DNA from 3 places in the Nesterenkonia sp. AY15 genome. Region 2 is predicted to be linked to each of the others. Evidence: riboswitches for the same ligand, from Rfam matches in the RefSeq annotation. Region 2 holds a riboswitch; each other region holds the start of a gene.

Region 1 (9,514 bases), on a different contig from region 2:
GCCGCGATCAGCGCGATGCGCGAGGAGGGCATGGTGGAGAACGCGCTGAAGCTGGGAGAAGACGTGATCGGACCCCGGCTGGCCGCGCTGAAGGACAGGCACCCCAGCGTCGGAGATGTGCGCGGGGTCGGGATGTTCTGGGCCATCGAACTGGTCAAGGACAAGGAGACCCGCGAACCGCTGGCTCCCTATGGTCAGACCCCCGCGGTGATGAATCAGCTGGTCGCCGAGGCCAGACGCCGCGGAGTGCTGCCCTTCATGAACATGAACCGGCTGCACATCTGCCCGCCGCTGAACACCACGGAAGGGGAGCTGATCTTCGGGATCGATGTGCTGGACCAGGTGCTCGATCTCGCGGACGAGTCGATCCGCCGCACGTGAGAGCCCGGCCGTCCTCGTCCCGAGGAGGGAGGTCTCGGACGGCATAAACGTGAGACAGATAGCTGGGGGGCCCGTTCGCCGGGTCGTTCAAGAGGGTCTGCACCGGATCAGCGCTGTGACGGTGGCCTCACGGCCCGGGATGGATTAAACTCTCTCCCCGCGGAAGCGTAGAGTCAGAGGCGTGATGGAAGCAGACACGAAGCAGATTCTGGACGAGGCCTTGTCTCGCCGCACCATCGCGGTGATCTCGCATCCCGATGCGGGCAAGTCCACGTTGAGTGAGGCGCTGCTGCTTCACTCGAACGCGATCACCGAGGCTGGCGCGGTCCACGGCAAGGCCGGACGCCGCGGCACCGTCTCGGACTGGATGGAGATGGAGAAGGCCCGCGGGATCTCGGTGAGCTCAGCCGTGCTCCAGTTCACCGTGGGTGATGCGATCGTGAACCTGGTGGACACCCCCGGGCACGCTGACTTCTCCGAAGACACCTTCCGCGTGCTGGCGGCCGTGGACGCGGTGATCATGCTCATCGACGCGGCCAAGGGCATGGAAGCCCAGACCATGAAGCTCTTCGAGGTCTGCAAGGCCCGCGGGCTGCCGGTCATCACCGTGATCAACAAATGGGACCGCCCGGGCCAGGACGCCTTGGAGCTGGTCGATGAGATCCTCACCCGCACCGGGATGCGCTCGATGCCGCGCAACTGGCCCGTCGGAGACTCCGGGCACATGCTCGGACTGCTGCACCCCGACGAGATGACCATGAACCGTTACACCCGCGCCCCCGGCGGCGCGAAGAAGGTCCTCGCTGAAAGACTCTCCGCCGAGGTCGCTCAGGCCGAGTACCCGGTCGAGTTCCAGACCGCGGTGGAGGAGTCCTCGCTGCTGGAGGTCGACGACGAGTTCTACGACCGCGACGCATTCCTGGCCCAGGAGGCGACCCCGCTGTTCTTCGCCTCGGCGGTGCAGAACATCGGCGTCGAAGAGCTGCTGCACTTCATCATGGAGCAGGGTCCGCCCCCGCAGGCCCGCCCGGACGCCGACGGCACCCCCTATTCGCTCACCTCCGACTTCAGCGGCTACGTCTTCAAGGTCCAGACCGGTATGGACAAGGCCCACCGCGACCGGATCGCATTCATGCGCATCTGCTCCGGAGTCTTCGAACGCGGCATGGTCGCCACCCACGCGCAGTCCGCGAAGCCCTTCCCCACCAAGTACTCCCAGCAGGTCTTCGGCCGCGACCGCACCACGGTGGACACCGCCTGGCCCGGCGACGTCGTCGGCCTGGTCAACGCGTCCACGCTGCGCCCGGGCGACACCCTCTACGCGGGCCAGTCGGTGATGTTCCCGCCGTTCAAGCCCTTCGCCCCGGAGCACTTCCGGGTCGGCAAGACCGGGGACGCCAGCAAGCACAAGCAGTTCCGCAAGGGCATCGAGCAGCTGGACCGCGAAGGCGTCATCCAGGTGTTCTACTCCGAGCGCCGCGGCCAGCAGCGTCCTGTCCTGGGCGCCGTGGGCCCGATGCAGTTCGAGGTCGTCTCCGCCCGCATGGAATCTGACTTCGGTGCCTCGGTCTCCTTCGACGCGCTGGACTACTCGGTCGCTCGTGACATCGACGAGGATGCCGCAGCGATCCTGCGCGAACGCCAGGACTGCGAAGTCCTCCACCGCAACGACGGCACCCCCGTGGCGTTGTTCAGAGACCCGTGGAGGTTGCGCACCGTCCAGCGCGACCATCCGAACCTGCTCCCGGATCCTCCGGGCAGCATCAACGCATCGGTCTCCGCACGGATGTGACCGATCGCCGAGGGCTGCGGGCACCCCATGCAGAACCCTCTTGGAAGGAACACCATGCACGCTGTCACCCGAGTTGAAGTCGTCGAAGCTGTCAAGACCGCATTCACGCTCACCGCCCAACCGACCGTCCCGAAGGATCTGGTGGCGGCAGCCACCGCCTCAGGTGCTCGGCCTGCCGTCGTCTCCGTCCTCGAAGGGCTCGACGATGACCTGCAGTTCCGCAGACTCCGCGAACTCTGGGAGTACTTCCCGCACATGCCGGTCAACTCCGTCGACGCCGCCTGAGGGCACGCACCGGCTGAGCTCCACGGGCGTGTCAAGTCACGCGCCGGGGCAGGTCCGCCGACGGCCAGGGCTGGCAAGCGAGCACCAGCGGCGTAGGCTCGAGCCCATGGTCAGGAGTCACAGCACCGCAGCGATCGAACGGACCACCCGACGGGCCTGGGCGCAGTGGGTCACCGCCCTCGACGACGCCGGAGCTGCTGCCCTCCCGCACCGCGAGATCGTCGGAATCGTCTATGACCATATGCCGATGGACGTGGAGAACCGTGGCTGGTGGGCCCAGAGCGTGGCGGTCGCCTACGAACAACACCGTGACCTGCGCCGCCCGGGGGAGTCTCGTACCGGTGAGTTTCAGGCCTCGGTCTCCAAGACCTATCCGGGTGACATGGACGCCGCGCTGGGGGCATGGGTCGCTCTCGTCGGCGGGCGTGACTCTTTCGGCGGTGTCGCGCTCCAGGGAGAGCCCGGCACCTCCTCCACCGACCGCTGGCGCTACTGGCGCGCCGGGCTGGTCGACGGCTCCCGGGTCGCGGTGACCATCTCGGGGAAGTCCGCAGGGAAGTCCTCGCTCGGCGTCGGACACACCAAGCTGCGCTCGCCCGAGGAGGTCCAACACTGGAAGGTGATCTGGCGGGAGCTGCTGGGCCAGCTCTAGGTGTGACTTCCCCTGACGGGTCGAACGGCAGCAGGCATTGGTGTCGCGAGACCTACAGTGGCGAGGTGTTCTGCGCGGTCACTGGTTCGGTCCGGGAGCCCCACAGCTGGGTCTTCGTGTGGGTCGCCGTCGGAGACTCGGCGAGGAGGACCGCAGCGGCGAAGACACCAAGAGTGATGAGGAAGAGTGCCAGTCCCATCAAACCGTAGATGTTGAGCCATGCTGAGATGTTCATGCTCAGGACCGCGGCGAGACCGGTGACCAGAAGAACGAGTCCGCCGTTTCTGCGCCGCGCCCCATGAAGGGTCAGTCGCCAACTGCCCTGGATCAGCGTGACTAGAACGATGCCTGCGAGATTGGCGATCATGGCGACCCAGACCGGATGGGTTCCGAGGAAGAAGTCCGTGGCACTGAACCCCGAGAGCGCGTACCAGCCGAGTCCCGCGCTGAATCCAGCGAGTAGTGCGGTCAGCGCCGCGGAGCGGGTGGCGAGCGGCCAGAAGAACGCCGCGAGAACCGGAGCGAAGGTAGCGCCGTTGCGCAGAGTCCATGCCATCACATTCCACCAGGCTGACTCCTCGGCGCGCAGGAGACTGAAGATCACCATCAGGACAGTGAGCCCCACCAGCGCGATCCGCGTGTAGCGCACCAGCTCCACCTGGGTCGCTCGGGGACGAAGCGCGCTCCCGAGGTCCCGGCCCAGCGAGGTAGCTCCAGAGAACTGGCAGGGTCCCGCCCAGCCCAGGGCGCAAGCCCAGAGTCCCACGAAGAATACGGCCGCAGCCCAAGCAGGAAGGGAGCCGGCGATGTACTCGGCGATGCCCACCAGGGGCAGCGATGCATCCGGGACCACAATCGAGGCGGCGACGCCGACGACGATTCCGAGAAGGATCAGGGGCATGCCGATGATCGCCGCGAGGAAGAGTCCCTTCTGGCCGTCTTCCGGGCTCCGCGCCGACATCGACATCTGAAAGGCGGCCTGAGCCAGGGGAACATTGACGATGAAGGTGCCGAACCAGGCAACGATCAGCGATATGCCGGCGTTCGAGACATCGAACATCTGTGGCTGCTCCTCAGCCAAGGTCTCGAGACCGCTGGGCCCGGGTGAGACCAGGAACGCCCAGATGCCCACGATGAACATCACGAAGATCATCAGGACATTCATGGTCTGGGAGAATGCGACGGAGCGCATGCCGCCGAAGGTCAGGAAGGCGAGCAGGATGATCGCTGTCAGAGCGATGCACTGCCACAGTGGGATCTCCGTGACCGCGAAGAGGGCGGACGCGAAGGCGATGCTGGTGGCCACTGAATACATCGGAAACGTCAGACCGGTGATCACAGAACTGATGGCCTGGGCTCCGCGGCCGAATCGGTCCCCGATGATGCCGGTGACCGTCACCACGAGCTTCTCTCGCAGGGGCTTGACCAGCAGGAGCGCGATCAGCAAGATCTGCACCGTTTCGGCCACGCCGTACCAGACGGCCGACACACCTGTTCGGTAGCTCAGCTCGACGATCGCGATGTAGGAGGATCCCGAGAACAGTCCCGTGATGCAGAACGCGACGGTCCAAGGGCTGAAACTGCGACCGCTGACGAAGAATCCTCCGTGTCCCGAGCGGCCCACAGCGATGCGGCTTCCGAGTATGAGCCAGGCGGTGTATGCGAGTGCCAGGCCGATCGTCCAGAGTCCGACCGTTGTCATGCGTTCACCCCGGTCACATCTGACGTGGCATCAGCATTGATGATCTCGAAGATCAGACTCCCGACGTTGGGGTCCCCGTCCACCTCGTAGCCCCAGGCATGATTCGCCAGAGCTTCGGCGAGGCCAGGGGAGTTCTTGTGCACGAATGCCCACGCGACTTCCAGGTCGATGTGCGCGTCGCGCAAGAGATTGATCGCGGGGCAGATGTGTTCGGCCCACTGGGCGAAGTCTGTCAGGACAGAGGAGTCCTGTTCGCTGGTCTCTACGACCAGCTGCAACCGGTACACGTAGAAATAGGGTTGCACATCTGCTTGCCCAGCCAACCCGCGAGTGTCCTGACGTGCCAGGGTGTATGTGGAGATGTCGGTGAGGGGCAGGGCCCGCCGATGGGCCAGCTGTTCGACCGCGACGGCGATGCAGCTGCTGACACCGCCGATCAGGTACTCCATCGGTGCGGGGCCCTGATCGCTGCCGCCGCGCACCACAGGCTGGTCAGAGACGAAGCTGAAGTCCCGGACGGTGAGTTCGGTCCGTACTGGGCCCGACCACGTGCCAGCGACCCGCAGAGTCTTCGAAGAGGTGCGCAGGGGCGCCTCGGTGTACCTCGGGTTCAACTTGATCTCTGGTTGGCGAGAACACGCTTCAGGCATGGAAGATTTCACCTTTCATCGTTCCCAGCGGTAGCACCTGCTCACCCTGAAGGGTGGGGTTGCTGCGACGTCGTTGAGCTAGGTCTCTCAGTCGCTCTGGATGATTCGTTGTCTGCTGAAACCTAGAGCTGTCCGACAAAAGATGCAAACCAGTGAACAATTGTTACGTGGGCGCCCGCCGGTTCATTCGTCGCTCCAGACGGTCCTCCCCAGGTCACGCCGGAGGTCCGATTGGTCCCTAGAGGCTCAGAACAGGTGCGGCATCTCGTCGCGAAGCTTGGCATCCAGCAGCGGCGCCATCGATTCGATGTAGTGGTTGGAGAGGTGGCTCTGGTCGTAGTAGACCGCGATGTTGCCGATCACCGCCGGACAGATCTCCTCGGAGCAGAGGTGTTCGGTCATGTCCAGGGTGTAGAGACCATCCGGCAGGTCCGGCTCGGTGAGCGGGTTCGTGTCCTGGTAGCTGATGGGGTCCATTGCGCAGGTCTCGGCGTCCCCGCCCGCGGCGAGGCAGTCGGCCACCGAGTCTTCGCGCCGTGGCGTTCCGCGCATGAGCAGCACCTCGGGGCCGCGGTCCATGATCTGCTGCCACTTCTCCGGGGCCCCCCAGTAGATGTTCTCCGGGGTGCCGTCGGCGGGCACCCGGGTGCCCGCCGTGAACACCAGGTCAGGCTTCCGTTCAGTGATCACGTCGAGCAGGTTGAGGTTCCATTCATGGCACTGATTCTCCTCAGGGTCGGAGCCCGCGGTGAGCACGCACGCGGACTTGTCCGCGATCAGCAGCTCCCAGTTGTTCTCGGCGGCCAGGATCCTCCAAGCATGGTGCCACTGCCCGGCGTGTGAGCCTCCGGTGATCATCACCCTCAGATCCGGTTGGGCGGGCTCTTCAGGGTCTTCACACACCAGTACCTCACCGCGGTTCTCACCGTCGCCGCTCTCCTGTCGGCATCCCCAGTCGTAGTAATCCGGCCGGCTCTGCGCCAGCGTCTGCGGGTCTGGGATGAAATCCACACCGTCGGGGACTTCGGTGCCCTCCAGCGTGGCCAGCGCCCCTGGATAGTCACTACGGTCGACCTCGGCCAGGGATGGGGCTTCACTGCGCTGGGTCTGGATCTGGTGGATCCCGTAGCTGCTCACGGAGCCACCGATCAGCAGCACCGTCGCCGCGATGGCCAAGGGCACTCGGGGAGCGATGCGTGCTGAGGCACGGTTCACCGGCAGCTCCACCCATCGGTTGGTCAGAATGGCCAGCACCAGTGCGGCGGCCAGGATGATCAGCGCGCCACGCGCACCGAGCGTGGAGTATTCCCTGATCTCGAGGTAGAAGATCAGCAGCGGCCAGTGCCAGAGGTAGAGGGCATATGCATGATCGCCGATCCAGGTGAAGGGGTGCGTGGAGAGGATCCGGGTCGCCGTCGCGGCGGGGTCCTGTGTGCCTCCGCCGGGTCCAGCGGCCGCGAGCACGAGCGCCAGGCCCATCAGCGGCCACAGCGCCCAGGGGCCGGGGAACAGAGCCGCGCCGTCGAAGACGAAGCCTGTGGCGATGATCAGGACGACGCCGGCCCAGCCCGCCGCGAGCCGCCAACGGCGCGGCAGCGTCAGCGCGGAGCCCAGCAGGGCCAGCAGCCCGCCGAAGCCGAGCTCCCAGAAGCGGGTGCGAGTCATCAGGTACGCCTCGTCCTGGTTCACCCCGCCCATGTAGACGGCGTAGCCGAACGACGCCGCCACGATCAGCCCGGTCATCACCCCCATCACCAGGATCGGACTGCGTCGGGTCCGCTTGGCCACCAGCACCGCAGTCAGCGCAACCAGCGGCCAGAGGAGGTAGAACTGGCCCTGCACGGAGAGGGACCAGAAGTGCTGGAACGGACTGGTCTCCGGGCCGGCCGCCCCGTAGGTCAGCTGGGAGGTGATCAGTTCGAGGTTCTCGAAGTAGAGCAGTGACGCGCGGGCCTCGGCGAGCAGCTGAGAATGTCGGGTCTCCGGGAAGACGAGCAGCCCGGCCAGGGTCGTGACCAGGATGACCAGGGCAGCAGGGGGAAGCAGCCTTCTGGCAAGCCTGGCCAGATACCGCCCGACCCGGATCGTACCGCCGCTCTCCACCGCCTCGCGCAGAAGCATCGCGGTGAACAGGAATCCGGAGATGGCGAGGAAGATGTCGATGCCGCCGGAGACTCGGCCCGCGCCGAAGAGGTGGAAGAGCACCACCCCGAGAATCGCTAGACCACGCAGACCGTGGATCTCCGGTCGGTACCGTCGCTCGGGGGCCACCCGTGAGGAGCGATGGTCAAGAGTCGGAGCGTGATTGCTGGCCGGAGAGGGTTGGCGCAAAATGGTCCTGCCGTAGGTCCGGGTCTTAGGATGCCGACTCGCGGAACGCAATGTTCTTCCAGTCGGCACGTCGTGACTCAGTGCACCCCAGTCGCGCCGATTTGGCAACTCGAGGCAACAGTCGCTAATGCTCTCTGACCAGGATTTATTCGATCAATCAGAGGTTTCGGGAGGGGGCTTGGGAGCTACCAGCTCAGCAGCGGATCGGACCCTCTAGGTCCTGCCCCAGGACCCCTCGGCTACGGGGTGACCCCAGCCTGGTAGCGACTCGTGGACCCAGCCTGATAGCGGCCCAGGGTGGCGTCGCGGAACTCGTAGAACCGGCCCTGTTCGATGCTGGCCCGGATGTCATCGACCATCTTGATCGTGTAGTGCTCGTTATGGATGGTGCACAGCGTGTTGTAGAGCATCTCCTTGGCCTTGAAGAGGTGATGCAGGTAGGCCCGGGTGTAGTTCTGACAGGTGTAGCAGGTGCACTCCTCATCGATGGGGGAGAAGTCGCGCTTGAAGCGGGCCTGCGGGATGTTGTAGCGACCATCGGGGTGATAGACCCGTCCGGTCCGCGCCACCCGAGAGGGGGAGACGCAGTCGAAGGTGTCTGCCCCGTTCTCGATAGCGGTGAAGAAGTCTTCGGGCTCGGAGATCCCCAGCAGGTGGCGCGGCTTGTTCTCCGGGAGCTCCTCGGCCATCCAGCTCACGATCACCCCGAGGTTCTCCTTGTCCAGGGCGCCGCCGATTCCGAAGCCGTCGAAGCTCTGCCCCTCGATCTCCATAGAGCCCAGATCCTTCGCGGCCTTGCGCCGCAGATCCTCGTACTGGGCACCCTGGAGCACCCCGAAGAGTGCCTGGTAGGGGCGGTGGCTGCGCTCGGCGGTGAGGCTGCGGTGCGCGGAGAGGCAGCGCTCGGCCCAGAGCCGGGTGCGCTCCAGGGAGGTCTCCTGGTAGTCGCGGGTGTTGAACAGTGTGGTCAGCTCGTCGAAGGCGAAGATGATGTCCGCGCCTATCTCGTGCTGCAGCTTCATCGAGATCTCCGGGGTGAACCGGTGGGTGGTGCCGTCGATATGGGACTTGAAGGTCACGCCGTCGTCGTCCACCAGGGCAAGGCGCACCTTCTTCGGGGCGACGGCCGCGTCATCGGGGACCACCGAGGCGTCCATGGTGATGACCTTCTTGAACCCCGCGCCCAGACTCATGACCTGGAATCCGCCGGAGTCGGTGAAGGTGGGCAGCGGCCAGTTCATGAACCGGCCCAGCCCGCCCGCGGCGTCAATCACATCGGTGCCCGGCTGCAGATTCAGGTGATACGCATTGGCCAGGGCGGCCTGGGCGCCGATCTCGAGCATCTCCTCGGGGCGCACGGTCTTGATCGTGGCCTTGGTGGCCACCGGGATGAAGGCCGGGGTCTTGATGTCCCCGTGGGGAGTGCGGATGGTGCCGGTGCGGCCCAGCGCCCCCTCGATCCGGGCCTCGACCTCGAAGCTGAAGGCCTCGCGGCCCGCCTGCGGGTGCGGCGCTGACTCCTGCGGCCTTGCATCCTGCTGTGCGGCCCCCGGCTTCATCGACTCATGCGGAGCGGCGGTCGGGGTCTCGGTGTTCAGCTGATTCGGCACCCGCTCAGTCTAGGCCAGTGGTCCTATGCTTATCCGGTGCCTCCACTAACCGCCCTGACCTCCAACCTGACCTCGCGGCTGACCCGGCTCTGGCGCCAGACCGCGGAGATC
Region 2 (9,514 bases):
GCTGCTGATCCTGGTGCTGGGATGCACCACCGGCTGGGCGTATCTCTACGCCCGCAGCACAGACACGCGCACCGGTGTGGGACTGCTGATGGTGATGGTCATCTTCCTGATCGCGTCACCCACAGAGTTCCTCTTCATCAACTACAACCACTTCGGCAGCTTCGCGCTGTTCACGCTGTTCTTCGGGCTGCTGCAGCAACGACGGACGAGGGCGCGGCACCCGGAGACGGAGTCCCTCAGTGCCGCGCCCTCGAAGCGTGTCTCACTCAGCGGTCGATGATCTGCCGCTTCGCAGAGATGACACCGGTGTTGAAGCCGGCGAGGTGAAGGTTGCCGTGGAAGCGGCCGTGCTCGATCTTCAGGCACCGGTTCTGCACCGCGTTGAGCCCGGCGTCCTGGGCCAGCTGCATGGCCTGCTCAGTCTCGATGCCGAGCTGGGCCCAGATGGTCTTGGCGCCGATCTCGGCGGCCTCCTGGGCGATGTCGGGAACATCCTCGGCTCGGCGGAAGATGTCCACGATGTCGGGGACCTCGGGGAGATCCTTCAGTGAGGCGTAGACCGGCTGGCCGAGCACCTCTTTGAGTCGCGGATTCACGAAGTAGACCGTGTAGCTCGAGGAGCTCAGCAGGTAGGTCGCCACGAAGTAGCTGGCCCGGGCTGGCTTGTCCGACATGCCCACGATCGCCACCGACTTGGCGCTGCGCAGCAGCTGCAGCCGGCGGGAGGGCGACGGCGCTTCCCAGCGGCCGTGGGGATGTTCGGCCGTGGCCTCGTCGTGGTGCTGCAGGGTCTGCTCGCTCATCACTTGTCTCCTTCGACTGCGGTGCTCAGCGCCTGGTCCAGATCCCAGATGATGTCATCGACGTCTTCGATGCCGACCGAGATGCGGATCAGGTCCTCCGGGATCCCGGCTGCGGCCATCTGCTCCGGGGAAAGCTGCTGGTGGGTGGTTGATCCTGGGTGCAGGATCAAGGTGCGCACATCCCCCACATTAGCCAGGTGGCTGGCCAGCTGCAGGGACTCGATGAAGCGGGCGCCGGTCGCCCGGCCTCCGCGGATGCCGAAGCTGAACACCGAGCCCACACCCTTGGGCAGCATCTCCTTGGCCCGGTCATGATCGGCGTGGGAGGGCAGACCGGCGTAGTTGACGTAGACCACCCGGTCATCGGCTTCGAGCCATTCGGCGACCTTCTGGGCGTTGGCGACGTGCTCGTCGATACGCTGCGGCAGGGTCTCGATGCCCTGGATGAGGTTGAACGCGGCCTGCGGGCCCAGTGAGGGTCCGATGTCGCGCAGCTGCTCGGCGCGCAGCTTGGTCAGGAAGCCGTATTCGCCGAAGTTGCCCCACCAGGAGAGCCCGCCGTAGGAGGCCACCGGCTCGGTCATCGCGGGGAAGTTCCCGTTGTCCCAGGGGAACTCGCCGGATTCCACGATCACTCCACCCAGGGTGGTGCCGTGGCCACCCATGAACTTGGTGACCGAGTGGATCACGATGTCCGCGCCGTGTTCGAACGGGCGGATCAGGTACGGGGTGGTCAGGGTGGAGTCCACCACCAGCGGGACTCCGTGCTTGTGCGCGACCTCTGAGAGTCCGCGCAGGTCAGCGATGTCAGAGCTGGGGTTCGCGACGACCTCGGTGTAGAGAACCTTGGTGTTCTCCTGCATCGCCGCCTCGTAGTCCTCCGGTTCCAGGGAGTCCACGAAGGTGGTCTCGATCCCGAAGCGGCGCAGCGTGACGTCGAGCTGGGTGATCGTGCCGCCGTAGAGCTTCGAGCTCGCCACGATGTGGTCCCCGGAGCCGCAGAGTGCGGCGAAGACCAGGAACTCAGCACTCATCCCGGAGGCGGTGGCCACCGCGCCGATGCCGCCCTCCAGCGACGCGACGCGCTCCTCCAGCGCCGAGACGGTGGGGTTGCCGATCCGGGAGTAGATGTTCCCGTACTTCTGCAGCGCGAAGAGGTTCGCAGCGTCGTCGGTGTCCTTGAACACGAAGGAGGTGGACTGGTGGATGGGCACAGCACGCGATCCGTGGACGGCATCGGGGACGGCCCCGGCGTGCAGGGCGCGGGTGCGGAAGCCGAACTGGCGATCGCTCATGTAGCTACCTCTTCTCTTCTCGGCGCGGTTCCGCGCCGTTGGCAGATCTCTTCGATCTTCGGTACACAGGGTTCATTCTGCAGGCTTGTGGTGTCTCCCAGGGTCTCGCCGTCATGCAGCTGGGTCAGCAGCCGGCGCATGATCTTCCCGGAGCGGGTCTTGGGCACCTCGGGCACGGGGATCACCGTGCGTGGTTTGGCCACCGGGCCGATCACCTCGCCCACATGGCTGCGCAGCTTCCCGAGCAGCTCCCGCTCGGCCGCGCTGCCCGCACCCCCCGCGGCGTCGAGGCGCTCGCGGGCGGCGGTGGTCAGCACGGTGAACGCAACGGCCGCGTGACCGGTCATGGCATCGAAGACCGGGCAGACCCCGGCCTCGACCACGTCGGGGTGGGAGATCAGCGCCGATTCGATCTCGATCGTGGAGAGCCGGTGTCCGGAGATGTTGATGACGTCATCGATCCGGCCCAGGATCCAGATGTCCCCGTCCTCGTCCTTCCGCGCCCCGTCCCCGGCGAGGAACCATCCCTGCTCCGCGTACTTCTCCCAGTAGGAGGTGAAGTACCGCTCCGGGTTGCCCCAGACGGTCCTGGCCATCGAGGGGCCGGTGTGGGTGAGCACGATGTTGCCCTGCGTGCCCGTGGGCACCTGCTGGCCGGCCTCATCGACGACGGCGGCGCCCCAGCCGGGAAGTGCACGGGTCGCGGCCCCGGGCTTGAGCCCTGGGTGCGTCGACCGGGCGTCCTCGGGCCGCGGGGAGAGCACCGTGGACCCGGATTCGGACTGCCACCAGGTGTCCACCACGGGAAGCGCCGGTCGGCCGGCGTCGTCGGTGGTGTCGCGGCCGATCTCGCGGCGGATCCAGTGCCAGGCCTCGGGGTTGACCGCCTCGCCCACGGTCCCGGCGAGCCGGATCGAGGAGAGGTCATACTGCGCCGGAACACCTTCGGGGAACCAGCCCATCAGGGAACGCACCAGCGTGGGGGCGGTGTAGTAGGTGGTGACCTGGTGGCGTTCGATGATCTCGAAGTGGCGGCCCTCATGCGGAGTGTTCGGCGTGCCCTCGAAGATCACCTGGGTGGCGCCGGCGGCCAGCGGGCCGTAGATCTCATAGGTGTGCGCGGTGACCCAGGCCAGGTCGGCGGTGCACCAGTGGACGTCCTGGGTGCGCCGCTCCGGGTCAGGGTGGGCGAAGAGCCGCAGGTAGGTGTACAGGGCCCCGGTGAGGTAGCCGCCGGTGGTGTGGACGAGTCCCTTGGGCTTGCCGGTGGTCCCGGAGGTGTACATGATGAACAGCTCGGTCTCGGCGTCGAAGAACTCCGGGGTGTGCTCGGGGGAGGCGGTCTCGACCACCTCGTGCCACCAGAGGTCCCGCTCCGGCGTCCATTCCACGGGGGAGTCTGTGCGGTTGATCACCAGGACGTGTTCGAGGTTGCCGCCGTGCTCGGCGGTGGCCTCGGCGACGGCGGCATCAGCGTTGGCCTTCACCGGCACGGCCCTGCCGCGGCGGAACTGACCATCGGTGGTGACCAGCAGCTTCGCCCCGGTGTCCTCGACACGGAACTTCAGCGCCTCGGCGGAGAATCCGCCGAAGACCAGCGAGTGCACCGCGCCGACCCGGGCGCAGGCCAGCGTGATCACGATGGTCTCCACCAGCACCGGAAGGTAGATCACCACGCGGTCCCCGCGGGTGATGCCCATGCTGGTCAGCGCGTTCGCCGCCTGGTTGACCCGACGGCCCAGCTCGGCGTAGCTGACGTCCTCGCGGTCTCCGGGCTCGCCTTCGAAGTGCAGCGCGATCTTCTCCCCGCGTCCCGCGGCGACGTGGCGGTCCACGCAGTTCACCGCGGCGTTGAGCGTCCCGCCCTCATACCAGCCGATCTTCGGGCCGCGCTGGGTGACCGGGTTCGGCGGGGTCCAGGAGTGGGTGGTCTCCCACGGGGTCGACCAGTCCAACAGGGTGGCGGCCGCGGACCAGAATGCCATGCGCTGGTCCTCGTTCTGCGGGTCCGTCCAGGCGTGCACGTCGGCGCTCAACGGATCCGAGGGCACGATCGCGGAGCGCTGGGCCTTGAACGAGGGTGCGGTTTCGGGGGTGTCGCGGTGCGTCGGGTCTTCGGGAGTGGCCGCGGCTGCGGGCACGGTGGATCGAGGGTGGATGCTCAACAAGGGTCCTTCGGGTCAGCTCAGGGTGGTCAGGGTCTTGAACTCGTGCTGGTGGAAGACCAGCCCAGGAGCGCCCTCGGTGAAGCCCAGGTCCAGGATCTCCAGCACGATGATGTCGTGGTCCCCGGCGCGGACCCGGTCGTAGATCCGGGTGCGCAGCCACATCGGGACCCCATCGAGCAGCAGCGCCGAGCCGTGGAGCTGGTAGTCCACCCCGGTGAATCGGTTGGCGCGGTCCTTGGACGCGATCTGCCTGCACAGCCCGTTCTGATCGCGGCCGAGCACCGAGATGCCCAGTTCGCCGCCGCTGCGCTCAAGCTTCGGCCAGGTGGAGGAATCGTGCTGCACCGCCAGGGTGACCAGGGGCGGCGCCAGCGAGACGCCCACCGTGAAGGTGGACGCGATGATCGCCTCAGGTGTCCCATCGACCTCCGCGCCGACGGCGACGACGCCCTGCGGAAACTGTGCCAGGGCGTGGCGCAGCGCAAAGGAGTCCACACGGGACGCGGCGGTGGGGTTCTCAAGGGTGCGAGCAGGAACAGACATGCAGATCAACTCCATCGGTCCTGGCGTTAGCACCCGGCGAATCCGGGTTGCTGCGGCGTCTCTGAGCCAGATCTCTCAGCCGCTCGGGATGGTGACACCTCAACGCTACGCGTCGTCTCGCCGACCAGCAAGAATCGTTCGCACTGTGAGACGCCATATGACATTCGGCGCTGGTGTCACCACCGAACGTGTCCTTGATCTGCTGGATGAACACACCTGGTCACAACGGAGGTCAGGGTGGACGACGTTCATGGATATGGTTCGCCCGGCTCGGCGCTGGTCCGTCAGTCGGAGTCTGGCTTCCGCCGTCGTCCGAACTTGACGGATGAGCCCCTGCATCCTCTATATTGAGCCTCATCACCATCCAGAGCGACCGAGGGATCTGGCCCGAAGACGTCGCAGCAACCCGGGCATGCCGGGTGCTACCGCCAGAATCGATGGAGGAAAGAATGAACATTCAGCTGCCTGTGCCCCAGAATCTGCGCGACGCCATTGAGCGTGTCGGCCTCTCCGCGCTCGACCGAGAGCGCAGCCGTGAGCTCGCCCGCGATGAGGTCACGGACCTCGTGGCAGGTGGCATCGGACGGCTTCGCGTGCCGGAGCCGGCTGGTGGATACGGCTTGGACTGGGTGCAGACCACCGAGGTCCTCCTGGAGCTCGCCGCCCAGGACAGCAACATCCCGCAGGTGCTGCGCGGCCACTTCGCGGTCCAGGAGGATCTGCTGTGGCGCTGCGACGCCCGACCTGACTCCGCCCCTGACTCCGCGCGTGACGCCCGGCCCGATGCCCAGCCCGATGCCCGGCGCGTCGTGCAGCGCTGGCTCGCCAGGTTGGCCGCAGGGGAGCTGGTCGGCAACGCCTGGACCGAACCGGGCAAGGGCGGCTTCCACCAGTCCGGCACCGTGGTCAGCCAGACCGACGACGGGCCCAGGGTCACCGGGGTGAAGTACTACACCACCGGTGCGATCTTCGCGGACTGGCTCGACGTCACCGCCCGGGACGCCGCGGGCAATGAGCTCGCCGTGCTGGTGCGCCGGGACCAGCCCGGAGTGCAGATCGACGACGACTGGGACGGCTTCGGACAGCGCACCACCGGCTCCGGCACCGCGCGGCTGACCGACGCCGTGGTGGAGGAGTCGGAGCTGCGCGGACTGACCGATCGCTTCCCGTACCAGACTGCGCTCTACCAGCACTTCCTGCTGATCGTGCTCGCCGGCGTCGTCGAGGCCGCGGCACGGGACGCCGCAACGCTGCTGCATGAGCGCTCGAGGACCTTCTCCCACGCCAACACCCGCACCCCACGCACCGATCCGCAGCTGCTCCAGGCCGTCGGAGAGGTGGATGCCGTGGCGGCGCTGGCCCGGGCGCAGGTCCTCGCCACCGCCGCGAGCCTCGATGCCGCCTTCGCCGCGCGAAGCGCCACGGAACAAGCCCAGATCGAGGCGGCCAACGCGGTGGAGCTTGCCACCGGACGCGCCCAGGTGGCGCTGCATCGACCCGTGCTGGAGGCGGTCACCCGGATCTTCGACGTCCTCGGCGCCTCCGGGGTGAGCCAGTCCCGGAGTCTCGACCGGCACTGGCGCAACGCCCGCACCGTCACCAGCCACAACCCCTGGGTCTACAAGGCCCGGATCGCCGGGGACAACCGGGTCAACGGCGCCGAGCCGGTCCGGCTGTGGAGCGTCGGCGAACCGGACACCGCGAGTCAGTCTGCGGTGGCCAGCCCGCCAGCGACCCCGATCGGCGCGTAGAAGAACGCCGCGAAGAACGCCTGAGAACCGGCCCCACCCGACCGAGCTCCGACGCTGCACCTTACGCGCAGCCTCGACGCGCAGACATCGATGCCAACCACTGAGTCGAACCTCAAGGAGAACTGCACATGACCTACCCGACCACCGAGTCCGGCAAGCGCGAGATCCTGTTCAACGCCTTCGACATGAACTGCGTGGTGCACCAGTCCCCGGGGCTGTGGCGGCACCCGGAGGACCGCGCCCGGGAATACAACACGATCGGGTACTGGACCGAGGTCGCGCAGATCCTCGAGCGAGGCCTCTTCGACGGACTGTTCATCGCCGATGTGCTGGGCCCCTATGACGTCTTCGGCTCGAACCCGGAGGCCGCGCTGCGCTCCGGGGCGCAGATCCCGCTGCAGGACCCGTTCCTGCTGGTCTCGGCGATGGCCGCGGTCACCAAGAACCTGGGCTTCGGCATCACCGCCGGCACCGCCTACGAGCACCCCTACCCGTTCTCCCGACGGCTGGGCACCCTGGACCACCTCACCGGCGGCCGGGTGGGCTGGAACGTGGTCACCGGGTACCTGCCCTCGGCCGCGCAGAACATGGGCCAGGACGATCAGATGGAGCACGATCGCCGCTACGACCATGCCGATGAGTACCTCGACGTCGTCTACAAGCTGCTCGAAGGATCCTGGGAGGACGACGCCGTCCTCGCCGACAAGGCCTCCGGGGTCTTCACCGACCCGGCGAAGGTGCACCGGATCGAGCACCACGGGGAGTTCTTCAAGACCCCCGGGATCGGCGTGGTGGAGCCCTCCCCGCAGCGCACCCCGGTGATCTACCAGGCCGGGGCCTCCGCCCGCGGCCGGGCCTTCGCCGGCAAGCACGCCGAGGCGGTGTTCATCAATCCGCCCACCAAGGAGCTCGCCAAGGCCTCGGTGGCCAAGATCCGCCAGTCGGTGGCCGAGGCGGGACGGGACCCCTACTCGGTGCGGATCTTCGCGATGCAGACCATCGTCACCGGACCGGACGACGCCGCCGCGCAGGCCAAGTACGACGACCTGGCCCAGTACATCGACGCCGAGGGCGGACTGGTGCTGATGTCGGGCTGGATGGGCATCGACCTGAGCCAGTTCGATCTCGACCAGCCCATCGGCGACGTGAAGTCCAACGCCATCCAGTCCACCGTGGAGACCTTCCAGAAGGCCTCCGGTCGGGAGGATGAGGTCTGGACCGTCCGGCAGCTGGCCGAATGGGTCGGTGTCGGCGGCTTCGGCCCGGTCATCATCGGTGGCGGCCCGACGGCGGCGCAGCAGCTGATCGAATGGCAGGAGGAGACCGATGTGGACGGCTTCAACCTGGCCTATCACATCACCCCTGGCACCTTCGTGGACGTGGTCGAACACGTGGTGCCCGAGCTGCAGAAGCTCGGCCGCTACAAGACCGAGTACGCCCCGGGCACATTGCGCAACAAGCTCTTCGGCGCCGGCGACCACCTGCCCACGGAGCACCACGGGGCGCAGTTCCAGCTCCGCCGCAGGAGCTGATCCCGCCGGCAGGAAAACTCAGCGTCCCGCAACACAGAGGACCGGGGCCTCCGCATGACACCTGGCCGATGATCTGGCCGGCGTGATGCGGAAGCCCCGGCAGAACCCCGAACTGGGGGAGCGGCTAGGCCCAGGTCTTGAGCGCCTTGCGCTCGAGCACCCCGAGCAGGGTGTCGGTGAGCTTGCCCAGCAGCGCCAGCAGCACGATCGCCAGCAGCAGCCGATCGGTGCGACCGTTGTTCTGCGACTCGGTGAGCAGGAAGCCCAGTCCCTCGGCGGCCGCGAGCAGCTCTGCGGCGACCAGGAAGAGCCAGGCCTGCGCCAGGCCGAGCCGGAGTCCGGAGAAGACGCTGGGCACCACGGCGGGCAGCTGGACGGTGCCCAGCAGCCGGAGGCCGTGGAACCCGAAGGCGCGGCCGGCTTCGACCAGCTGCGCGTCCACATGCCGCAGCGCGGAGTGGATCGCGGTGAACACCGGGAAGAACGCGCCGATGGCGATCAGGATGACCTTGGAGTCCTCACCGATCCCCACCCAGAGCAGCAGCAGCGGCACCCAGGCCAGCGACGGCACGGCCCGGAAGGCTCCCACCGTGGGGTTCAGCAGCTTGTCCGCGAGTCCGGACAGCCCGAGCAGCGAACCCAGCGCCAGGCCGAGCCCGGCGCCGATGGCGAAGCCGATCAGCACGCGCTGCAGCGAGATTCCCATGTGTTCGAAGAGGTCGCCGGACTCGAAGAGCCCGATCCCAGCGGTGAGGACCGCCTGCGGGGGAGGCAGCTGGACCGCGGTGAAGGTGCCGGTGACCTCGGTGACCACCCACCACAGTGTCAGCAGCAGCACAGGGACGACGGCGCCGATCAACAGCCCGCCGCCGGGCAGCCCGCGCCGGGTGCGCCGCTCAGGGGAGTGTGCGGCCCCATCGGCGGGCTGTGCCGCCGTGGAGCTGAGTGCGGTGTCTGTCACTCTTCGACCTCCTCGATGTCAGCCTCGTCTGCGGCGTTCTCGGTGCCCTCGGCGTCGGTGGCCTCGCGGTTCTCGGCGAACTCGGTGTAGAAGAGGGACTCGAGCGCCTCATCCACCGCGTCCTGGCTGTCGACGTCGCCGTTCTCCACGAAGAACGGTCCGGCGGCCTCCATGGCGGCGTAGACGTCATCGCCGGGCACCGGGTCCACCTCGAAGTTGGTGCGCTCGGTGATGACCGCCTCGGCGATCTCCGGCTCGATCCCGGCGTACTCGGCGAGGATCTCCGCCGTTCCCTCGGGGTTCTCGTTGGCCCATTCGCGGGCCTGCTCGTAGACGTTGACCACGATCTGGGCCACATCGGGGTGGTTCTCCACGAAGTCCCCGGTGGCGTTGATGACCGAGTAGGTGTTGAAGTCCACGTTGCGGTAGAGCAGCTCCGCGCCCTCGGCCTCGGCGCCGGC
Region 3 (9,514 bases), 210 kb from region 2:
GTCACGGGGGCGGCCTCGGGCTGTGCGGGGGAGACCGCGTCGTCGTCGGGTCTTGTCTCGGTGCCGGTGCCGGTGTCGGGGCCGAGCTCTGAGCTGGGGACGCTGAAGGTGGGGTGCAGGTTGCCGTCCCCGGCGTGCGCGACCACCTTGAGCTGGACCTGGTGCTCCTCGGCGAGGTCTTCGATGGCGCGGATGTAGTCCACCAGCCGCGACCGCGGGACCGCGACGTCTTCGCCCACGCGCACCTCGTTGACGATTCCGTCGCCGCGGGCGTGCCGGCGCAGCTCGATCAGCCGCTCGGACTCGGTGGAGCCGGGGTCGCTGACCAGGGCGCCGAGTGCTCGCAGCACCTCACGGATGATCTCGGCCTCGATGGCAGCACCGTGGCCGTCGGTCTGGATCAGCAGCAGCGTGTCTCCGCGCTGGGCCAGGTCCGAGCCCTGCGCCTCATCCAGGGCGAGCATGGTGCGGCGATCCAGCAGCTCCGTGATCGCCGGCTGCACCCGGGCCCTGCCGATGTCCAGGACCCCTTGGGCGGCGGTGGTCAGCTCGTCGAAGAACGCGGCGATGGTCTCGGTGTGCGCACTCAGGTGGCGCAGCCGCACGGTGACCCCGACGACGATGCCGAGGGTCCCCTCGGAGCCGACGAACAGGCTGGTCAGGTCATAGCCGGCGACGCCCTTGAAGGTGGCCTGTCCGGTGTGGATCAGCGTGCCGTCGGCGAGCACCACGTCCAGGGCAAGCACCGAATCACGGGTCACCCCGTACTTCGCACAGCGCAGCCCGCCGGCGTTGGTGGCGACATTGCCGCCGATGGTGGAGGTGCGGTAGCTCGCCGGATCCGGGGCGTACATCAGCCCGTGTTCCGCGGCGGCGGCGTTGAGGTCGGCGTTGATCACGCCCGGTTCGACGACGGCGACCTCATCCTCGGGTCGCATCGCCAGGATCTGGTTCATCCGGGTCAGGTTCAGCACCACCGAACCCTCGGTGGAGTTCGCCCCGCCGGAGACGGAAGTCCCAGCCCCGCGGGTGATCAGCGCGAAGCCATGCTCGCAGGAGAGTCGCACCAGCAGTTGGACGTCCTGCGTCGATTCAGCAAAGACCACGGCGAGCGGCGGGTGCACCTGCCAATGCTCCAGCGGCCCCTGGTCGACCGCGTGGGCGTCGAGCTCCGCGGCGTCGGTGGTCAAGGTGCCCGGCGTGAAGGCGCTGCGCAGGGCTGTCAGGACGTCATTGTCGGAGGCACTCATGAAAGGTGAGTCTAGGTCAGGGTTGACCTCCGGATATGGCCTCCGACACACTGAGGCCCAGTTGGAGCCCAGGTTCGGTGAGAGGCCAGTCTGATGTGCACACGTGTGGTCTACCTGGGCGAGCAGGATCGTGTGCTGACGGCCCGTTCCATGGACTGGAACGCCGACCTGGGGACGAATCTGTGGGTCTTCCCCCGGGGGCTGCCGCGCGAGGGAGGAGCCGGGTCGGAGTCGCTGGCCTGGACGTCCCGCTATGGCAGCGTGATCGCCTCCGGCTATGACATCTCGACCACCGATGGGATGAACGAGCGGGGGCTGGTCGCCAATGCCCTGTGGCTGGTCGAGTCGCGCTACCCGGGGCTCGACGATGCCCGGCCGAAGCTCTCCCTCGGCGCCTGGGCCCAGTACGTGCTGGACAGCTTCGCGACCGTGACGGAGGCGGTCGAATCACTCGCCCGTGAAGACTTCGCCGTGGTCACCGCCGGCGTGCCAGGGCAGCCGCGCCAGGCGACCATGCACCTGTCGATCTCGGATGCCTCCGGGGACAGCGCCATCTGTGAGTACCTGGACGGGACGCTGCAGATACACCACGACCGCGCCCACCAGGTCATGACCAATTCACCGCCCTTCGCTCAACAGCTGGCGATCGACACCTACTGGCGCGGCATCGGCGGTACCGTCATGCTCCCGGGCACCAATCGCGCCGCCGACCGCTATGTCCGGGCAAGCTTCTACATCAACGCGGTGCCGCAGGTGGAAGACCGCACCATCGCGACCGCGGCGGTGTTCGGGGTGATCCGCAACGCGTCGGTCCCCTATGGGATCAGCACTCCGGGGCAGCCGAACATCTCCTCGACCCAGTGGCGCACCGTGGCGGACCACAAGGACCGTCGCTACTTCTTCGACTCCGCGCTGCGGCCCAGCGTCATCTGGGTGTCCCTGGACCGACTCGACCTGCGAGAAGGCTCAGGTGTCCGCCGCATGGATCTTGCTGATGGCCCGCCCGACGGCCACGCCGGCGACGTCAGTGATCTCTTCGAGTCCGCGGAGCCGTTCGCGTTCCTCGGGCCGGAGTGACTCGCGGCAGGGTGGCCGAACATGACGAACTGCGAACCCGACCCCTGGCCCGCACTTGCAAGGAAGCATTCCGCGATGCAGACTTGGTCCTAGGTCAAGAGTGCCAGCGCAAAACCCCGGTTTGCTGGCCGGCAACCCTCCAGTTCGCGGTGGGGTGCCCCGGGTGACGACCTGGCTGAAACAGTCAGTGAAGCAATTCACCGACTCACTCAGCAAGCGCGGGCCACACACCAGTGCGGGCCCAACACCCCAGTCCTCAGGACAGGGCCGTACAGGATTCAGCGCCGGAAGCTCGACCACCGGCAGCGACGTTCACATCCGGCCCAGTTCCTGGGCCGCATTGAACGGAGAATCCTTTGAGCAACGAGAACACCTGGCAGTTCGAGACCCAGCAGATCCATGCCGGAGTCGCCCCCGACCCGGTCACCGGAGCACGGGCGCTGCCGATCCAGCAGACCACCTCCTTCGTCTTCCCGGACACCGCCGCCGCCGCGCGCCGCTTCGGACTCGAGGAGATCGCCCCGATCTACTCGCGCATCGGCAACCCCACCGTCCAGGCGGTGGAGGATAAGATCGCCGCCCTCGAAGGCGGAGTCGGGGCGCTCGCCGTCGGCTCCGGACAGGCTGCCACCACGCTGGCGCTGCTGAACATCGCTTCGGCCGGCAGCCACATCGTCGCCTCACCCACCCTCTACGGCGGCACACAGAACCTCTTCAAGCACACCCTGCCGAAGTTCGGCATCGAGGTCTCCTTCGTGGAGGACCCCGATGACCTGGAATCCTGGCGCGCCGCCACCCGGGAGAACACGGTCGCCTTCTTCGGCGAATCCGTGGCGAACCCGCGCGGGGACGTGCTGGACATCGAAGGCGTCGCCTCGGTGGCGCATGAGTTCGGGGCACCGCTGATCATCGACTCCACGCTGACCACCCCATACCTGATCAAGCCGATCGACTTCGGCGCCGACGTCGTCGTGCACTCAGCCACCAAATTCCTCGGCGGCCACGGCACGGCCATCGCCGGGGTGATCGTGGACTCCGGGCGCTTCGACTACTTCGCCCACCCGGAGCGCTTCCCCGGCTTCTCCACCCCGGACGAGAGCTACCACGGGCTGGTCTTCGGCCGGGATCTCGGCGCCGACGGGATCTTCGGGGTCAACCTCTCCTTCATCCTCAAGGCCCGGGTCCAGCTGCTGCGCGACCTCGGTCCGGCACTGTCCCCGCACAACGCCTTCGAGATCAACCTGGGGCTGGAGACCCTCTCGCTGCGGATCGAACGCCATGTCGAGAACGCGCAGAAGGTCGCCGAGTACCTGGAGGCCCATGACGCCGTGCGACGGGTCTACTACTCCGGTCTGCCCTCGAGCCCCTGCTTCGAGCGCGCTCAGAAGTACCTGCCCCGCGGATCCGGGGCGGTGCTGTCCTTCGAGCTCGCCGGAGGAGCAGCCCACGACGCTTCAGGTCAGGCCCGGGCGGGCCAGGCCTTCGTGGACGCGCTGGAGCTGCACTCGCTGGTGGCCAATGTCGGCGACGTCCGCTCCCTGGTGATCCACCCCGCCTCGACCACGCACAGCCAGCTCAGCGACGCCGAGCAGCGCGCCGCCGGAGTCAAGCCCGGACTGGTCCGGCTCTCGGTGGGCCTGGAGCATATCGACGACATCATCGCCGATCTGGACCAGGGCTTCGAGAAGGCCGCCCAGGGCGCTGTGAACGCGGCAGCGGAGGCCGGCGCGGACAATGTGACGAAGCAAGAAACCGCAGCGGCGGTCTGAGGTTAGGGTGATCAGGTGCTGAATGACTTTGGGAACAGGCCCGCCGGTGCGTTGAAGACCGCTGAGGTCGGCGCGTACACCTTCGAGGCCGGCGGGCGGCTGCCCGAAGTCACCCTCGCCTACGAGACCTGGGGCACGCTGAACGAGGACGGCAGCAACGCCGTCCTGGTCGCCCACGCCCTCACCGGTGACTCCCACGTCGCCGCCACCGCGGCGGATGCCTCCGTCGGATGGTGGGAAGGGCTGCTCGGACCGGGCCGCCCGATCGACACCGAGCGCTGGTTCGTGATCGCCCCGGCCATGGTGGGTGGCTGCTACGGCTCCACCGGACCCGCCTCCCTGGATCCCGAGGGGAAGCCCTACGGCTCCCGATTCCCCTTCGTGACCATTCGCGACTCCGTGCATCTCGAAGCCCGGCTGGCTCATGCCCTGGGCATTCGGAAGTTCCACACGGTGATCGGCGGCTCCATGGGAGGCGCCCGGGCGCTGGAATGGGCCGTGACCTACCCGGAGATGGTCGAAGGCGTGGCCGTCTTCGCCTGCGGAGCGGCCTCCACCGCGGAGCAGATCGCCTTCGGCCAGGCCCAGGTGCTGGCTGTGGAGAACGATCCCCATTTCGCCGGCGGCGACTATTACGGCGGCCCGGCGCCGCAGGCCGGGCTGGGACTGGCGCGCCGGATCGCGCACATCACCTACCGCGCGGAGTACGAGCTGGCGGTGCGCTTCGGCCGCTCCGCCCAGGGCATGGAAGACCCCGTCGGCTGGTCCCAGCGCAGGCGCGGGCGCTACCAGGTGGAGTCCTACCTGGACCACCAGGCCGAGAAGCTGCTCCAGCGCTTCGACCCCAACGCCTACATCGTCCTCGCCGAGGCCTTGATGAGCCACGACGTCGGCCGCGGACGCGGGGGAGTGGACCAGGCGCTCGCCGGGGTCACCGCGGCGCCATTCTTGGCGGCCGTGACCACGGACCGGCTGTACTTCCCGAAACAGTCCCAGGAGATCGCCGACGCGATCCCCGGGGACCATCAGGTGCACATGATCGACTCTCCGATCGGCCACGACGGATTCCTCACCAGCGCGGAGCAGCTCGGCGACGCCATGCGGGAGACTCTCCAGCTGGGGAGCCGCGCGCCCCTGCGCCTCTGAACCTCCGGCGGCTCTGAACCTCCGGCGGCTCAGGCGTCGTCGACGCCGCCACCCGGGGGCATGGACCCGCCGAAGAGCGGCTCGAAGGTCGGTCGCTTCGCGTAGATCCCATCCCCGGAGGACCTCCCGCGGAGCCGCCGGACCACCCAGGGGAAGAGGTGGTGGCGCGCCCAGACGGCGTCATCCACCCGGGCCGCACGCCAGCTCCGCACCGGAACCGGGCGCGGCTCCGAGGGCTTGAGATCGTGCTCGACGTTCATCGTCTCCAACACCATGCGGGCGATCGTGTGGTGGCCCAGCGCGGAGAAGTGCAGCCGGTCGTCGTCCCACATCTCCGGGCGGGTCAGCTCGCGCAGGGACCACATATCGGCGACCACGGCGTCATGCCGGGCCGCGATGGTGCGCACGTTCTCGTTGAAGATCGCCACCTTCCCGCGGATCGAGCCGACCACCGGGGTCTCGCGCACATCGGGGCCGTTGAACAGCACGATGGTGGCCCCAGTGGTGGTCAGGATCTGCACCAGGGTGTCCAGGATCCGGGCGGTCTCATCGGGGTCCCCGCCGGGCCGGATCACGTCATTGCCGCCGGCGCACAGGGTGATCAGGTCCGGGCGCAGCTCCAGGGCCGGGGCGAGCTGTTCGTCTCGGATCTGACCGATGAGCTTTCCGCGCACCGCCAGGTTGGCGTAGGAGAACTTGGGAGAACCTTCCACGGCGGCGGCACCGAGGGCCAGCTCCTCAGCCACTCGGTCCGCCCAGCCGCGGTGGTAGCCCGGTCGGGTCTGATCGGGATCCCCGATGCCTTCGGTGAAGGAGTCCCCCAGGGCCACGTAGCGGGTCCAGGGGTGCCGCGGAGTCTCAGCGATCTCGGCGTCGGCGGGCAGGTCTGGTGTTTCGAGGGTCTCATCAGTTTCGTTCACCCGGACATTGTCGCTGACCACCCCCTCTTCATGCATCCACCCATGGGCTGATTAGAGTGGGTCAGTCACCCTTCCCGTCACGCAAAGGTCATTTCATGTCTGCCTCACCGCACGTCGCCTGGTCCCGCGAACCCGAGGACCGCGCCGGCACCCCGCTGGTGGTGCTGCTCCACGGCTACGGCTCCCACGAGCAGGACCTGATGGGACTGGTCCCCGGGCTGCCCGCCGGCTTCACCTATGCCTCCGTGCGCGCGCCGGTGAAGATGGAGGTCGGCGGCTACACCTGGTTCGACCTGGATGTCGAGCGGCTGGCCTATTCGTCATCGGCCGCACGCGAGGCGGTGGAGGATCTCTGGGAGTGGATCGCCGCGGTCAAGGACCAGCACAGCTCGGTGAGCCTGCTCGGATTCTCCATGGGGATGGCGGTCGCCACCTCGCTGCTGCGCAGCCGGCCTGAGGAGTTCGCCACCGTCGTCGGGCTCTCCGGCTTCGCCGTGGACCCCACCCGAGGAGAGGGGATCGAGGACTACTTCGACGACGAGGCGCTGGCCTCCGCGAAGGTGCCGTTCTTCTGGGGCCGCGACCAGGAGGATCCGATCATTCCGGCGGAGCATGTGGAGTACACCCACGGCTGGGCGACCAAGTCGGTGAAGCTGACCAAGGTGCTCTACGCCGGGGCCGGGCACGGCGTCGTGCCGCAGGAGATCAGTCACGTGGGGGAGTTCCTGACCCACACGGTGCTCAACTCTCGCTGAGCACCCAGTCCTCACCGTCGCGCCGTACCAGCCCCAGCCGTTCGAACTCCTGCAGCCAGCCCTCCATCGGCCAGTGTCCCCACCGGTCCGCGAAGATGGCACCGTTGCGCAGGATGTCGGTGAGATGCTCCACCGGCGGCCGGGAGACCGGATGGTGCTGGTGGTAGGCGCAGGCCCCTCCCACCCAGGTCAGCTCGACTCCGCGAGCTCTGGCCCGCCAGGAGAAGTCGGTGTCCTCGGCGCCGTAGCCGGTATAGGCCTCGTCGAATCCGCCGATCCGTTCCCAGACGATCCGGCGCACCGCGAAGGACAATGACCAGAAGAGCGCATGCTCTCCATGGGTGAGGATCTCCCCGGGTGCCGGTGCCGGCCGTGCCGGATGCGGCGCGGCCCACTCGGCGAGCTGATCTGCCGTGGCCGCGTCGAGCACCTCCCCGGGGAGCTCGGGCAGATACGCCACCGGTCCGCAGAGCAGATCCTCGGGCCGCAGCCGCGAGGCCTCGATGTATGCGCTGATCAGTCCGGGGTCCGGGATGCAGTCCACATCCAGGAAGATCAGCAGGTCATCGGGTCCGCTGAGCTGCTCGAGGGCCCGTGCGGCGCCCAGATTCCGGGCCGCGGCGAGCGGCAGCCGGCCTGAGCTGCGCGGAATCTCCAGCACCTGGGTGGACAGCCCGGCGTCGGCCCGGGCCGCGCTGTCGCTGGCCCGACTGTTGCTGGTCGGCTGATCCACCGCCAGCTGCGCGCTGATCTGCGGGTCCTCCATGGCCACCACCACGTGCGCCACCGGGGACTGATCGCTGAGTGCCAGCGCGGTGCGCTGACGGCGCAGATGGGTGTGCCGGGAATGGACGGCGGTGACCACGACGGCGCGCGGTGTCGTCCTGGGTCGGCTGGAAGGTCCCGGGGAGCTGGATGGTCCGGTGGGGCTGGGTGGTCCTGTGGGGCTGGGCCTGCTCATCGGGTCACCTCGGTGCCGTCGGCGAGGTCCTGCGCGTGGGGGCGAGCATCGAGTGAAGCAGCGCTGCGAACCGGTCCGCGGCAGCGCCGTCGCACCAGCTGGTCCAGTCCGCACCGTCGAGGCTGAGCGTATGCGCCACGGCCCGGTCCCAGCCGGCATCGTCGTCGGGCGCGGGGGCGCGGACCGCCGGCCAGGGGCCGCGTTCGAGTGCGGCGAGCATATGGGCCTGTTCCTGGTGGGGACGGTCCAGCGCGGTGACCAGCGCGGGGGTGCGGCTGGCGGCGACCTCGGCGATGGAGTTCTGCCCGGCCGCAGTGAGCACCAGGTCGGCGCGCTTCAGCAGCGGCCAGGGGTCGGCCTCCCAGGAGGACTCGCCGCCCAGGATGCGCAGTCGCGCCTGCGGCAGGGTCCGGCGCAGCTGGGCGATCGCCGCGGCGCTCACCGCGCCGCCGCCGCCTCCGCTGAGCACCAGGACCTCGAGCTGCTGGTTCTCAACCGGGGTCCCGTCCGGGGTGAAGCGGGAGAGCCCGCCCAGCGCCTGGACGTCGGGTGCCCCGGCGAGGATCTCGGTGGCCTGCGCGGGCCACATCCCCACCACGGCCGAGGAGATCGAATAGCCCAGCCGATGCGCAGGATCGCTGCGGTCGCCGGGCAGCGCCACGGTGACCACCGGGATCCCGTGGAGCCGGGCGAGCAGTGCGATCTCCACCGAGACATCGGCCACGAGCAGCTCAGGTGCGGCGTGATCGATCCAGGCCGAGACCTGCGCGCTGCGCCGGCGCAGCCCGGAGTGGTGCAGGGGGGCCCAGTGCAGCGCGCCGGCGGCGGTGGGTTCGCGGAACCTGCCGCCGTCGTCCGGCTCTGGGGCGTCATCGCGGTCCAGCTGGAGCCAGTCCGCCGGCCAGTCGGCGGGCGGGGGCAGCGAGGAGACCCCCGTGATGCGGACCCCGCGCGCGGCGGCGGCATGAGCCACGGCGCTGGCGCGGTGAAGGTGTCCGCGGCCCTGATGGTGGATGTACCAGCCGATCATCGCGCTGATGCGCTGGGCTGCGGGGAGGCTTCCATAGCCATCTGGGTGTAGAGCTGCTCGTACTCGTCGACCATCCGCTCCAGCGAGAGATCTCCCTCGGCGCGCTGGCGGACCTGGGTGCGATCGCAGCGTGCGGCCCGGGTGATCGCCTCGGCGAGGGCGGCCACCGACCCGTCCGCGGCGAGGGCCCCGGAGGATTCGGTGACGATCTCTACCAGCCCGCCGCGCGGGAAGGCCGCGACAGGCGTCCCACAGGACATGGCTTCAGCCGCCACCAGGCCGTAGGGCTCATCCCACTGGGAGCTGACCACGGCCACTGCGGAGGAGCCCACGAGCTCGACCAGCTCAGCGTGGCGCAGATGCCCCACATGCACCGCGTCGTCGCCGAGCCGGGGCTCGACCTGACCCTCGAAGTAGCTGCGGTCCATGATGGGGCCCGCCAGGGTGATGCTGCGACCGGCGGCGCGCGCCGCGTCGATGGCCAGATGCGGGGCCTTCTCGGGCACCAGGCGCCCGGTCCAGACGCATCCGTCGCCGCCAGGGCCGGGATGCCACACGTCGGTGTCGACGCCGTTGGGGATCACGCTGGACGCCACTGAGCTCGCC

The links. A riboswitch is a leader RNA that binds a small molecule or an ion and turns the genes downstream of it on or off. The one in region 2 is predicted to bind S-adenosylmethionine.
Region 1: it holds a riboswitch for S-adenosylmethionine, as region 2 does, so the genes downstream of both, LSI54_RS12040 (OsmC family protein) here and LSI54_RS00255 (flavin reductase family protein) in region 2, are expected to answer to the same signal.
Region 3: it holds a riboswitch for S-adenosylmethionine, as region 2 does, so the genes downstream of both, LSI54_RS01220 (O-acetylhomoserine aminocarboxypropyltransferase/cysteine synthase family protein) here and LSI54_RS00255 (flavin reductase family protein) in region 2, are expected to answer to the same signal.

The regions. Positions count from the first base shown of each region.
Region 1 covers NZ_JAJOYV010000010.1:5,362-14,875, reverse strand. The annotation lists gene LSI54_RS12065 (aminotransferase class III-fold pyridoxal phosphate-dependent enzyme) at 1-381, shown strand, start outside; gene LSI54_RS12060 (peptide chain release factor 3) at 566-2,173, shown strand; gene LSI54_RS12055 (hypothetical protein) at 2,228-2,458, shown strand; gene LSI54_RS12050 (hypothetical protein) at 2,565-3,110, shown strand; gene LSI54_RS12045 (sodium:solute symporter family protein) at 3,163-4,812, opposite strand; gene LSI54_RS12040 (OsmC family protein) at 4,809-5,462, opposite strand; SAM riboswitch class I at 5,475-5,569, opposite strand; gene LSI54_RS12035 (acyltransferase family protein) at 5,709-7,733, opposite strand; gene tgt (tRNA guanosine(34) transglycosylase Tgt) at 8,033-9,352, opposite strand; gene LSI54_RS12025 (YeiH family protein) at 9,440-9,514, shown strand, end outside.
Region 2 covers NZ_JAJOYV010000001.1:51,134-60,647, forward strand. The annotation lists gene LSI54_RS00235 (O-antigen ligase family protein) at 1-280, shown strand, start outside; gene LSI54_RS00240 (CoA-binding protein) at 267-803, opposite strand; gene LSI54_RS00245 (O-acetylhomoserine aminocarboxypropyltransferase/cysteine synthase family protein) at 803-2,098, opposite strand; gene acs (acetate--CoA ligase) at 2,095-4,134, opposite strand; gene LSI54_RS00255 (flavin reductase family protein) at 4,279-4,809, opposite strand; SAM riboswitch class I at 4,818-4,904, opposite strand; SAM riboswitch class I at 5,167-5,253, shown strand; gene LSI54_RS00260 (acyl-CoA dehydrogenase family protein) at 5,259-6,560, shown strand; gene LSI54_RS00265 (LLM class flavin-dependent oxidoreductase) at 6,689-8,092, shown strand; gene LSI54_RS00270 (ABC transporter permease) at 8,217-9,053, opposite strand; gene LSI54_RS00275 (aliphatic sulfonate ABC transporter substrate-binding protein) at 9,050-9,514, opposite strand, start outside.
Region 3 covers NZ_JAJOYV010000001.1:264,140-273,653, forward strand. The annotation lists gene LSI54_RS01210 (FAD-binding oxidoreductase) at 1-1,250, opposite strand, end outside; gene LSI54_RS01215 (linear amide C-N hydrolase) at 1,344-2,327, shown strand; SAM riboswitch class IV at 2,420-2,552, shown strand; gene LSI54_RS01220 (O-acetylhomoserine aminocarboxypropyltransferase/cysteine synthase family protein) at 2,684-4,096, shown strand; gene metX (homoserine O-acetyltransferase MetX) at 4,112-5,242, shown strand; gene LSI54_RS01230 (SGNH/GDSL hydrolase family protein) at 5,272-6,162, opposite strand; gene LSI54_RS01235 (alpha/beta hydrolase) at 6,258-6,917, shown strand; gene LSI54_RS01240 (glycosyltransferase family 2 protein) at 6,904-7,878, opposite strand; gene LSI54_RS01245 (hypothetical protein) at 7,883-8,908, opposite strand; gene LSI54_RS01250 (glycosyltransferase family 4 protein) at 8,905-9,514, opposite strand, start outside.